Regions from separate parts of the Methylomonas rapida genome, predicted to be linked through region 1. Evidence: riboswitches for the same ligand, from Rfam matches in the RefSeq annotation. Region 1 holds a riboswitch; the other holds the start of a gene.
What was found. Region 1 has a riboswitch for cobalamin ahead of NM686_RS05440 (ribonucleoside-diphosphate reductase subunit alpha). Riboswitches for the same ligand answer to the same signal wherever they lie in the genome.
Positions count from the first base shown of each region.

Region 2: another riboswitch for cobalamin. It lies ahead of NM686_RS01070 (TonB-dependent receptor domain-containing protein); the one in region 1 lies ahead of NM686_RS05440 (ribonucleoside-diphosphate reductase subunit alpha).

Region 1 covers NZ_CP113517.1:1,169,865-1,175,921, reverse strand. Annotated here, with positions in the region: gene NM686_RS05445 (ribonucleotide-diphosphate reductase subunit beta) at 1-819, opposite strand, end outside; gene NM686_RS05440 (ribonucleoside-diphosphate reductase subunit alpha) at 822-3,632, opposite strand; cobalamin riboswitch at 3,762-3,979, opposite strand; gene NM686_RS05435 (LysR family transcriptional regulator) at 4,056-4,952, opposite strand; gene metE (5-methyltetrahydropteroyltriglutamate--homocysteine S-methyltransferase) at 5,060-6,057, shown strand, end outside.
Region 2 covers NZ_CP113517.1:232,816-238,872, reverse strand. Annotated here, with positions in the region: gene folK (2-amino-4-hydroxy-6-hydroxymethyldihydropteridine diphosphokinase) at 1-289, shown strand, start outside; gene panB (3-methyl-2-oxobutanoate hydroxymethyltransferase) at 286-1,095, shown strand; gene panC (pantoate--beta-alanine ligase) at 1,100-1,966, shown strand; gene panD (aspartate 1-decarboxylase) at 2,051-2,431, shown strand; gene fliW (flagellar assembly protein FliW) at 2,473-2,934, opposite strand; cobalamin riboswitch at 3,049-3,271, shown strand; gene NM686_RS01070 (TonB-dependent receptor domain-containing protein) at 3,381-5,198, shown strand; gene NM686_RS01065 (hypothetical protein) at 5,214-5,789, shown strand; gene cbiB (adenosylcobinamide-phosphate synthase CbiB) at 5,886-6,057, shown strand, end outside.

The DNA of each region.
Region 1 (6,057 bases):
ACCAAAAGCGCAATGCAGCACTTCGTCGCGCATGATGTATTGCAATTGCTCGGCGGCGCCCTTCATCAGGCCGCGCCGCTGCAGCGCAAACACCGGGCTGAAGCCGTTGTAAAACCAGCAGCCCTCGAATACGGCGGCGAAGAACAGATAGGCCATCGCAAACTCGTGCAGCGCGTCGCGGTCGCTCAACGGTCGCCCGGATTGCAGCACGCCATGCAAGCGGCGGTTGGCCAGCGCGATCTTGCCGTGGATCTCCGGCACCACCCGGTAACGGTTGTAAATTTCGCGCTGGTCGAGTCCGAGAGTTTCGATGCAATGCTGGTAGGTCCAGGTATGCAACGCTTCTTCGTAGACTTGCCGGGCCTGATAGATTTGCAATTCCGGCGCGCTCATCTTTTCCATCACCGCCAGGCCGATGTTGCGCATCGCCAGAATGTCGGAGGTGGTCAGATAGGCCAGCACATTTTCGAATACATGGCGTTCGGCCGGTGTCAGCGTGTGTTGGTAGTCGTGTACGTCCTGCGCCATCGAAATTTCCAGCGGTGTCCAGTGGTTGCTGTTGGCGTTCAGGAAAAACGACCAGGCCCAGGGGTATTTGAACGGTGCCAGTTGATTGATGTCCGCTTGGCCGTTGACCACCCGTTTATCTGCGGCATCGACTGGCATGCTGATGACGGCTTTGGGCGTTGGCGTGTGTGCATCCCGTAGCATCGTTCCTTGGTCAGATGCGGAGCCGACGCCATACGCCGGTTTAGCTGTAGCAGCGCAGGCAGAAGGCTGGGTGACGACAGCATCCCAATCCTCAAAATTTGCAGTCATTTTCATTGGCAGGCCTCACAATCCGGATCGGTGATTGAACAGGCTCGGGTGGGCGCATCGTCACCAGCGGTTTTTTCCATCGCTGTTGCAGCCAGTGTGCGCAAGTAATAGGTGGTTTTCAGGCCTCGCCGCCAAGCCAGACGATACAAGTGATCCAACTGCTTGCCGGAGGCGCCGGCCACGTAAAGGTTGAGCGATTGCGACTGATCGATCCATTTTTGTCGACGAGCGGCGGCTTCGATCAGCCAGTCGGCTTCGACTTCAAAAGCGGTGGCATAACGGGCCTTGGTCGGTTCCGGAATGCGTTCGATGGCGGCCAGCGAGCCGTCGAAGTATTTCAAATCGGCGACCATCACCTCGTCCCACAAATCCAGCGCCTTCAGTTCGCGCACCAGCGCGGCGTTGACCACGGTGAATTCGCCGGACAAATTGGATTTGACATACAGATTCTGGTAAATCGGCTCGATCGATGCCGAAACGCCGACGATGTTGGCGATGGTCGCGGTCGGCGCGATGGCAACGCAATTGGAATTACGCATGCCGATTTGACTGATCCGCTGTCTGAGCCTGTCCCAATCCAGATGGGCACCGCGGTCGGTCTCCAACAGTCCGCCGCGTGCCTCGGCCAGGCTATCCAGTGTATCCAGCGGCAGCACGCCTTGTTGCCACAGGCTGCCGGTAAAGCTGCTGTAGCGGCCGCGTTGCTCAGCCAGTTCTGTGGATGCCTGGTAAGCGTAATAACACAACAGCTCGGCGGAACGATCAGCAAACGTCACCGCCTCGTCGCTGGCATAGGCCAAACCCATACGTTGCAGGCAGTCGGCAAAGCCCATCAGCCCCAATCCCACCGGACGATGACGCAGGTTGGCGTTGCGCGCCTTGGGGGTGGCGTAAAAATTGATGTCGATGACATTGTCCAGCATCCGCATGGCCGTGTTAATGGTTCGTTGCAGTTTGTCGGCATCCAGCTGCCAGTTGCCGTCTCGCTCGCTTAAATGTGCCGGCAGATTCACTGAGCCCAGGTTGCAGACCGCGGTTTCATCGGCCGAGGTATTCAGCGTGATTTCAGTACACAGATTGGAGCCATGCACCACGCCGACATGTTGCTGCGGCGAGCGCAGATTGCAGGCATCCTTGAAGGTGATCCACGGGTGGCCGGTTTCGAACAGCATGGTCAGCATCTTGCGCCAAAGTTGCACCGCGCCGATTTGCTTGTACTGTCTGATTTCGCCGCGTTCGGCCTTGGCTTCGTGATGGACATAAGCGGCGGCGAAGTCCGGGCCGAATTTGTCGTGCAGATCGGGCACATCGACCGGTGAAAACAATGTCCACTGGCCATTTTCCTCCACCCGTTGCATGAACAGGTCGGACACCCAGGCGGCGGTATTCATGTCATGGCAGCGGCGGCGCTCGTCGCCGGTGTTCTTGCGCAAATCCAGGAATTCCTCGAAATCCAGGTGCCAGTTTTCCAGATAGGCGCAGACCGCGCCCTTGCGTTTGCCACCCTGGTTGACCGCGACGGCGGTATCGTTGACCACCTTTAAAAACGGAATTACGCCCTGACTGTGGCCGTTGGTTCCCTTGATCCGGCTGCCCAATGCCCGCACCGGCGTCCAGTCGTTGCCCAGGCCGCCGGCGTATTTTTGCAACAAGGCATTTTCCTTGATGCCCTGGTAAATGCCGTCCAGATCGTCGGATACCGTAGTCAGATAGCACGACGACAATTGCGGATGGCGGGTGCCGCTGTTGAACAAGGTCGGCGTCGAACACATGAAGTCGAAGCTGGACAGCAGCCGGTAAAACTCGATGGCGCGTGCTTCGCGGTCGATTTCGTTCAAGGCCAGCCCCATCGCCACCCGCATGAAGAAACATTGCGGCAGTTCGATGCGGCGGCCGTCGATGTGCAGAAAATAACGATCGTACAGGGTTTGCAGGCCCAGATAATCGAATTGCAGATCGCGTTCGGCCAGCAAGGCCTGACCGAGGCGGGGCAAGTCGAAATCCTTCAGGCGCGGGTCGAGTAATTCGGCGGCGATTCCGGCGGCGATAAATTCGCCCAAACTATCGGCATAGCGTTCGGCCATCGCGGCCTGATTCACGGCCAGCCCCAATACTTCCAGACGCAAATGACTCAGCAGCAAACGGGCCGCGACCTTGGCATAGTCGGGTTCGCGTTCGATCAAGGTGCGCGCCGCCAGCACCAAGGCCTGGCGCACCGCAGTCAGCGGAATGCCGTCGTAGAGATTTTGCCGGGTTTGCGTCCAGACCAGTTCGGCATCGACATCGGTCAAGCCGGCGCAGGCCTCGCGACACACATCCTGCAGCGCCAAGCTTTCCAGCGGCTGACGTTGTCCGTCGACCTCGACCTGTAGCGAGGGGACAATGTCTGCCGCTGATGTTTCGGCCGTGCGCTGTTCGGCGTGTTTTTCGCGGTACAGCACATAGGCGCGGGCCACATCGTGGGCGCCGGAGCGCATCAAGGCCAGTTCGACCTGATCCTGAATGTCTTCGATATGCACCGTACCGCCGCCGGGCAGGCGTCGCGTCAATGCCTCGACCACGCTGGCAGTCAGTTGAGCCACCTGCTCGCGAATACGGGATGAATTGACACCGTGTTGGCCTTCGACAGCCAGAAAGGCTTTGGTGATGGCAATGGCGATCTTTTCCGGCTGAAACGCCACCACCGAACGATTACGGCGGATCACTTCCAGGCCGCTGTATGCCAGCGGCAACGGATAATCGGTAGTTGTAAGAACGCCTGATTCGGCAATGCCGGGACGTAGGTTGGATGAACTGACTGCGGTAGCTTGCATGCGATACTCCACGCGATTAATGACGGGAGTGGCGGAAGAGGAAGGGAAAGCCGGGAACCGGAGCGCGATACGAAAACCGCCGGAAGCCAATGCGCTTGCCATCGTCTTCGGAGGCACCCCGCTCCTGGTTGACTGAAGGTTTCGAAGGCAGGTCTCCTGGCTTTCGGGTCATCGTCTTGGTTCGCCTTCCCGGACTCGCGTCCAGTGGCATGCTTGAACAAAGACTCGCCAATTACAGTTGCGGGGGCAGCTCCGGCTTATCAGTAGTTAAAGATCGAATTCTTAGACCACCGACCGGATTCCCTTTTAATCCCCCTTTTGGGGGAACCATCTCGGAGAAGGATTCTAGGCTGGCGGCATAGGGACGTCAAGCTCAAATTACTATATGTGCCGATTAAATTTTTAATTTATCACTATATGTAGTTATTGCTGTTTGATTGCCAACCCGGTACGGGCATGATGGATCAGCCATTGCAGGTATTCCAAACCCACATCCTCATGCCGACAGGCCAGATACATGGTTTTACCGATGGGCAGGTCGGCGAAGCGCAAGCCGTTCAGACCGAGTTTGGCGGATTTGTCGGCCAGCAGCCATTCCGGTAGCAGGCAAACGCCGCGACCGGCTGCGGCCAATTGCAACATGATGTCGGTTTCCTCAACCTGGATGTGTGCAGCGGGCTCGATACCTGCCGGTTGCAGCACCTTACGGAACATGTCGAGGCGGTCGCGGGCCACCGGGTAGGTCAACACGGTTTCGCCGCGCAGATCGTCGGGCACGATGAGCCCGCGACCGGCCAGCGGATGGCTGTCGGCGACGATCAACGCCAACTCAAAATCGAATAATGGCTGGTAGCTGAGCAGGCCATTTTCGACCGGATCGGAGGTCAACACAGCGTCCAGCTTGTATTGGCGAATCGCCTCGAACGATTCAAAACGGTAGCGCGACGTGACTTCCACCGTCAAATCCGGCCAGGCGCGCAAATAGGGTTGCAGGATGTTACGGAACCATTCGTAGCAGGCATGGCATTCGATACCTATGGTCAATTTGCCGGTTTTGCCTTTAGCCAGTTGCGCCAAGTGGTTTTCAGCCGAATCGACGGTGGCGATGACCGACTCGGCCACCTCCGACAAATAGCGCCCGGCTTGACTCAACACCAGCGAGCGGCCCTGCTTGTACCACAGCGTCACGCCCAGGCGTTGCTCCAGGTTTTTGATTTGATGCGACAACGCCGACTGGGTCAGATGCAGGGTTTCGGCGGCGGCGCTCAGGGTGCCGTGGCGTTTTAATGCCAGCAGGATACGCAGATGGATCAATTCCATATCAATGAATAAGCCTCATAGATTGATGAAGAATCATCGATTATCGTCATTCGTTGATCTGTTTACAATGTTTTATGTGTCAAATATTCACTAGACGGCAGTTATTCATGACAAAAATTCACAATTTAGGTTTTCCCCGTATCGGCGCCAAGCGCGAACTCAAGTTTGCTTTGGAGTCGTACTGGCAAGGCCAGTCCTCGCGTGACGAACTCAAAACACTCGGCCAACAGTTGCGCCAGCGCCATTGGCAACTTCAAGCTGGACTGGATAGCGTGCCGGTCGGCGACTTCGCCTATTACGACCAGGTGCTGGACATGAGCTTTACCTTGGGCAACTTGCCCGAGCGGGTGCGGGATTTTCACGGCGACGCGCTGGACAACTACTTCCGCGTCGCCCGTGGCCGTTCGGCGGATTCGGCAAACGACGCCGACGATTGCTGTGCAGGCGTGGCCGCCGGCGAAATGACCAAATGGTTCGATACCAATTACCATTACATCGTGCCCGAGTTCTCCGCCGCCACGGAATTCAAACTGGATGCGTCCCGCCTATTGGAACAACTGGGGGAAGCCAAGGCCCAGGGCGTCACCACCAAGCCGGTACTCATCGGCCCGGTCACTTACTTATGGCTGGGCAAGGCCAAGGACGATTCAGACAAGCTGGCACTGTTGCCCAAACTGTTGCCGGTTTACGCGGAGTTGCTGGACACGCTGGCGGCGGAGGGTGTTGAATGGGTACAGATCGACGAACCGATTCTGGTCACCGAACTCGATGCCGTTTGGCAAAATGCCTTCGTTACGGCGTATCGGCAATTGGCTGATTGCCCGGTTAAACTTTTATTGGCGACCTATTTCGGTCAACTGGCGGAAAACCGCAGTCTCACCGCCAATTTACCGGTGGCCGGTTTGCATGTCGATGCCATCAACGGCAGCGATGACGTCGAGCCGCTGATCGATCAGTTGCCTGCAGGCAAGGTTTTATCGCTGGGGGTGATCAATGGCCGTAACATCTGGAAAACCGACCTCAACGCCGTGCTGGATTGGCTGGAACCTTTAGCGCAACAACTGGGCGAACGCCTGTGGCTGGCACCGTCGTGCTCGCTGCTGCA
Region 2 (6,057 bases), 940 kb from region 1:
ACCGCTGGAATTGCTCAAACAATGCCAGCACATCGAAAACCAGCATGGCCGCGTGCGCTTGGTGCGTTGGGGCGCCCGCACCTTGGACCTCGATATTTTGCTGTACGGCGACCAACGGATTACGCTGCCGGATTTGGTGATACCCCACCCGGAATTGACCCGCAGGGCATTCGTGCTCTACCCCTTGGCCGACATCGCTCCTGCCAATTTATCGATAGCCGGCCAGGGCAGTTTGGCCAGCTTACTGACCGCCTGCCCAGCGGAGGGCTTGCACAGGATAGTGCCATGACCCTTTATGCCGACACCAGCAAAGCGTTGACGATCAGCGATTTGTTGGCCATGAAAAATACCGGGGAAAAAATAAGCTGCCTGACGGCTTACGATGCCAGTTTCGCGGTCTTGCTCGATCAAGCCGGCATTGAAGTCATCTTGGTCGGCGACTCCCTGGGCATGGTGATTCAAGGACATGCCAGCACCATACCGGTCAGCAACGAAGATATGACCTATCACACCCGTTGCGTAGCCTCGGCCAGAAAACGCGCCTTCGTCGTCGCCGATTTACCCTTTGCCAGTTATGCGACCCCCAAATCCGCCTTAAAAAATGCCGCGCGGTTGATGCAAACCGGCGGTGCGCAAATGGTCAAACTGGAAGGCGCCAAGTTCGAGGTGATTGAATTTTTGGTCGCGCAAGGCATACCCGTTTGCGGGCATCTGGGGCTATTGCCGCAATCGGTCAACCGTCTCGGCGGCTACAAAGTCCAGGGCCGGGAACCGGCTCATGCGCAAAAAATACTCGAGGACGCGATAGCCATTGAACGAGCCGGCGCAGGCATGTTGATTCTGGAGTGCGTTCCGTCGTTATTGGCGGCCGAAATCACCCGCAACCTCGGCATTCCCGTGATTGGCATCGGCGCAGGCCCCGACTGCGATGGCCAGGTACTGGTCCTGTATGACATGCTGAACATCAGCATCGGCAATCGTCCGCGCTTTTCCAAAAACTTCATGGCCAATGCCGACAACATCGCCGATGCAATCAGGCGTTATCATCAAGCCGTAAAAACGCTAGCGTTTCCCGCGGCGGAGCACTGTTATTAGAATCATGCAGACCGTCAAAACCATCAAGGCATTAAGAGCAACCATTCGTCAATGGCGACAAGCCGGGCAAAGCATTGCTTTTGTCCCCACCATGGGCAATCTGCACGACGGTCACATCAAGCTGGTTGAAACTGCACGTCATCAGGCCGACAAAGTCGTGGTCAGCATTTTTGTCAATCCAACCCAATTTGGCCCGAACGAGGACTTTGCCAGCTATCCCCGCACGGAATCCCAGGACCAAGACAAACTGATCGCCTGTGGCGCCGACTTGTTGTTTTTACCGACCGTCGAAGAAATGTATCCGCAGCCGTTACAAACCCAAGTTTCGGTAAAAAATTTATCAATTCTGCATTGCGGCGCCAGCCGGCCCGGCCACTTCGATGGCGTGGCAGTAGTGGTGTGCAAATTGCTGAACATGGTTCAACCGGATTTGTTGCTGTTGGGCGAGAAGGATTTTCAGCAACTGGCGGTGATTCGACGCATGGTGACCGATTTAAACATCCCGGTCGAGATCCAAGGCGTGCCGACGGTGAGGGAAACCGACGGCTTGGCGATGAGCTCGCGTAACGGCTATCTGTCAGAAAGCGAAAGACAAGTGGCTCCCTTGCTGTATCGTTCGCTGCTAACGGTACGGGATGCCATTCTTAAAGGTCCGGATGATTATCGGACCATTATCGAACGGCAAGCCGAGGTGCTGCAAAGAGCGGGATTCATGCTCGACTATTTTCAGGTTTGCCGCAGCGTGGACCTGTTGCCGGCGACAGCAAGCGACCAGAATCTGGTCGTTTTGATCGCCGCCAAGCTCGGAAAAACCCGTTTGATCGATAACCTCTATTTTTCCCGACAACTGGCTGATCGCACTGAATTTTAATCTAATTCAGCAGCGGCTTAAATTTGATAGCCTGCCAGATTTCGGGCATAATCGCCCCTCCCCTAGTATTTGAAGATGCTTACCATGCACATAAACATGCTTAAAGCCAAGTTACACCGGGCGCGTGTAACGCATTCCGAGCTCGATTATGAGGGTTCGTGTGCCATTGATGGCAAAATCCTGGATGTTTCAGGAATCCGCGAATACGAGCAAATTCACATCTACAACATCAACAACGGCCAACGCTTTACCACTTATGCGATTCGCGCGGAAGAAGGCTCCGGGGTGTTTTCGATCAATGGAGCCGCGGCCCGTTTGGCTTGCCCTGGCGACTTGATCATCATAGCCGCTTTCGCCAGCCTTGATGAAAAGGAATTGAAGAATTACAAACCTACCCTGGTTTATTTCGATGGCAACAACAAAATCAGCCATTCCAGCCATTCCATCCCGGTCCAGGCCGCCTAAATTTCCGCAACCGCCGCTCATCGCGGCGGCCGATTTTCCGCTCAAGCTTCCGAAACGGCGATTTCACTGACTCTTTCGGTCAGCGTGATGCTTTGTTCTATCGTCGCCAATACTTTCTGCAAGCCGATACGCCGTTCGGTATTGATGACCAGCGGCGACTTGATGGATCCTTTGACGGTAGGCTTGCCGCCTTCGACGTCATTGTCCTCCTTGTGCAGCAAAATCAGAATGAGTACGTCATCGACGCTTTGTAGCTGCAACAAGGCTTCTTCGTCATCGGTCAGGACAAAGTCGTAATTGATGTGAAAATGGGCCGGATGCGCGACCGAAAAAATCAAGTTCTCATCATCCACGGATTGCAGGCGATAAACGATTTCGTTGCCTTCTTCGCCAAATAATCTAAAGCGCTTTTGATCCTCAAAGCCTGGCAGGCCAAGTGGGAAAGTGATGATGCTATCGGAATCGATGTCCTGCGCGCCTAGCTGTTTAGATTGAATATCCATGTTGCCGCCTGTTTTTTCGTCTATGGTGAAAATCGATAGAGCATTTATAGCACGGAAAAAACTAATTGCAACGCCCAAGGCAATGATGCTTGCAGGATCCGATTGAACTGCCTACAATCGCCCCCTCTTTCTGGTGCCTGAGTCAGACCATCGACTCAGCTTAAACAGGAAGTCGGTACGGCTTTTTACCAAAAACAGCCCAAGCCGACGCTGCCCCCGCAACGGTAGATAAGTAAAAGAATCGCGAAAACGCCACTGTGTATCTTGCATGGGAAGGCCGCGATTCAGGCCAAAACCACTTATGAGCCCGGAGACTGGCCCGGAAGATCATTCGAGACAGCGGAGGGCTGTTTACGGAATGGTCAGAGCCTGTCTCCGTCTTTTTCGTGCGCCATTTTTCCTCTGTCGTTTATTTACCTGAATGCGCGGTGGGCGCAGAGGACAACATGCAAAAACCATTCTTCACCCCCTTGGTGCTGGCGCTCGTCGGCGCGTCGACATCGGCACAAGCGGCCAGGAACGACGAAGCCGCCAATCTACCAGACACCTTGGTAACGGCAACCCGCAGCGAAACGGCGACCGATGAATTAGCGACGGCAACCACGATATTCACTCGCCAGGACATCGAACAATTGCAAGTCAGGACCTTACCGGAATTATTGAAAACCGCACCCGGCATCGATATTACCGAAAACGGCGGTTACGGCAAGGAAACCAGCGTATTCATGCGAGGCACCAACTCCGATCATATACTGGTGCTGATCGACGGGATCAAGGCCGGCTCGGTGACCTCCGGGCAGGCGGCGTTTCAATTCATCCCGATCGACCAAATCGAACGCATCGAAATCATCCGTGGCCCTCAATCCAGCTTATACGGCTCTGAGGCCATCGGCGGCGTGATCCAGATTTTCACCCGCAAAGGCGCGCAAACCGACCAACCCAGCATCAGCTTCGAAACCGGCGCGGGTTCTTACGATACCTTTACCACCTCGGGCACGGTCAGCGGCAAATGGCGAAACAGCTGGTACACGCTGGGCGCCTCCCATCTGAACAGCCAGGGTTTCGACGCCCGCCAACCGACTTACGGTTTTTTTCCTGTCGACGAACCGGACCGCGACGGCTATTACAATACCGGCTTGAACGCGCGCGCCGGCCATCGCTTCGACAACAACACCGAAGTTGAAGCGTTCTTCTTGCGCTCGTTCGGCAAAACCGAATTCGACGGCACCCCGAATAAAACCGACTTCGTCAATCAGATGATCGGTACTTCGGCCAGTTTCGATGTCATGGACAATTGGCGTTCCACGTTGCGTTTTGGACAAACGCAGGACGAGGCAGATAACTTTCGCCCCAACGGGGATTTTTATAGCCGCTTCAACACCACGCGCTGGAATGCGACTTGGCTGAACAATATCACCTTGACCGACAACCACCGCGCGACGCTAGGCACCGATTACCGGGTCGACGAAGTCCAAAGCTCGACCCGTTACAATGAATCGTCGCGCTACGACGTCGGTGTATTCGGCGAATTGCATAGCCGGGTTTTCGATAATCATTTCCTGAATGCCTCGCTGCGCTGGGACGAAAACGAGGCCTTTGGCGACAGCGTCACTGGCAATTTTGGTTGGCGTTACAACTGGCACTACGGACTCAGCGCCTTTGCCAGCTTCGGTAACGCGTTCAAGGCCCCGACGTTTAACCAGCTATATTTTCCCAACTACGGCAATCCGAATCTGAAAGCGGAAAAATCCACCAGCTTCGAAGCCGGCATTGCCGGTAACCATGATTGGGCAAACTGGCAATTACGCGCTTACCATACCGACATCGACGATCTGATTGCGATTTTTCCGGTGGAAAATATCAACAAGGCACAAATAGACGGCATGGAAGCGGAAATATCAGGTCAAATCCTGGGCTGGCGCAATAGCCTGAACATGGCGATGCTGAGCCCGAGAGATAGGGTCACCAATCTACGCCTGGCACGGCGCGCCGAGCAAACCCTGTCGTACGACGTGTCACGCTCGTTCGACGCTTTCGATGTCGGCGCCCATATATTGGCGCAAGGCAGTCGCTTCGATGACAGAACCAATCTCAACGAAGTGGACGGATTCGTGACCTTCGATCTACGCACGGCTTATCATATCGACAAATACTGGACGCTCAGCGCCAAGCTGAATAATCTGCTGGATAAGGATTATCAAACCGTCGATACGTATAATAATGCCGGACGCAATTTTTTCTTTACCATACACTACAACAACTGAACCTCGGAGTATGACATGACCCACAAACCCACTTTAGCAGTTAAACCCGGCGCCGTCGCCTTGATGGCGCTGATGGCCGCCACCCGTTTTCATCATTTCGGCACGCCGTTCGCGTTGCCCGATGCCTCGCTGGCGATATTCTTCTGCGCCGGCTTATGGCTGGGTGGACGCTATTTGTTCGCCATGCTATTGCTGGAAGCCGGTCTGATCGATTATCTGGCCATCACCAAGCTCGGCGTCAGCGATTTTTGCGTATCCAAGGCCTATGTATTTTTGATCGCCAGTTACGGCGCCATGTGGCTGGGTGGCAAATGGTGCCGGCAATTTGCTCACCTGAGCTTGGTCAGCGCCGGACAGCAGTTCATGGCCTTGGTCGTGTCGACCTCCATCGCCTTCCTGTTTTCCAACGGCAGTTTCTATTGGTTATCTGGCCGTTATCCTGAAGGCTCCTGGGTCCAATACATCGAACGCGTCGCGATGTACTATCCGCCTTACTTGACCCACACGCTGATCTATGGCGTTGTCATTTTTGCTTTGGTGAGCGCCGCAAAATCATTTTTGCCTGCCAAAACCCGCCAGGAAGCCATTTAACGCCTTTTATCGCAACAGAGGGGATTCAGGTCCCCTCTACAGCGCTGTACATTCCCCGCCTCGTCTGCTTTTCTCATTCAAACCGCTCTTTATTGCATGTCCCTCACGCTTACCCTAGCGCTGGCCGTCACGCTCGATTATTGCCTCGGCGAACCACGCCCCCTTTATCATCCCTTGGTTGCCTTCGGCAAATGGGCAACAGCGGTTGAGAAAGGCCTGCTCCACACGAACCATTCCGCCGTCGGCCAGAAAATCGCCGGTGTTCTGG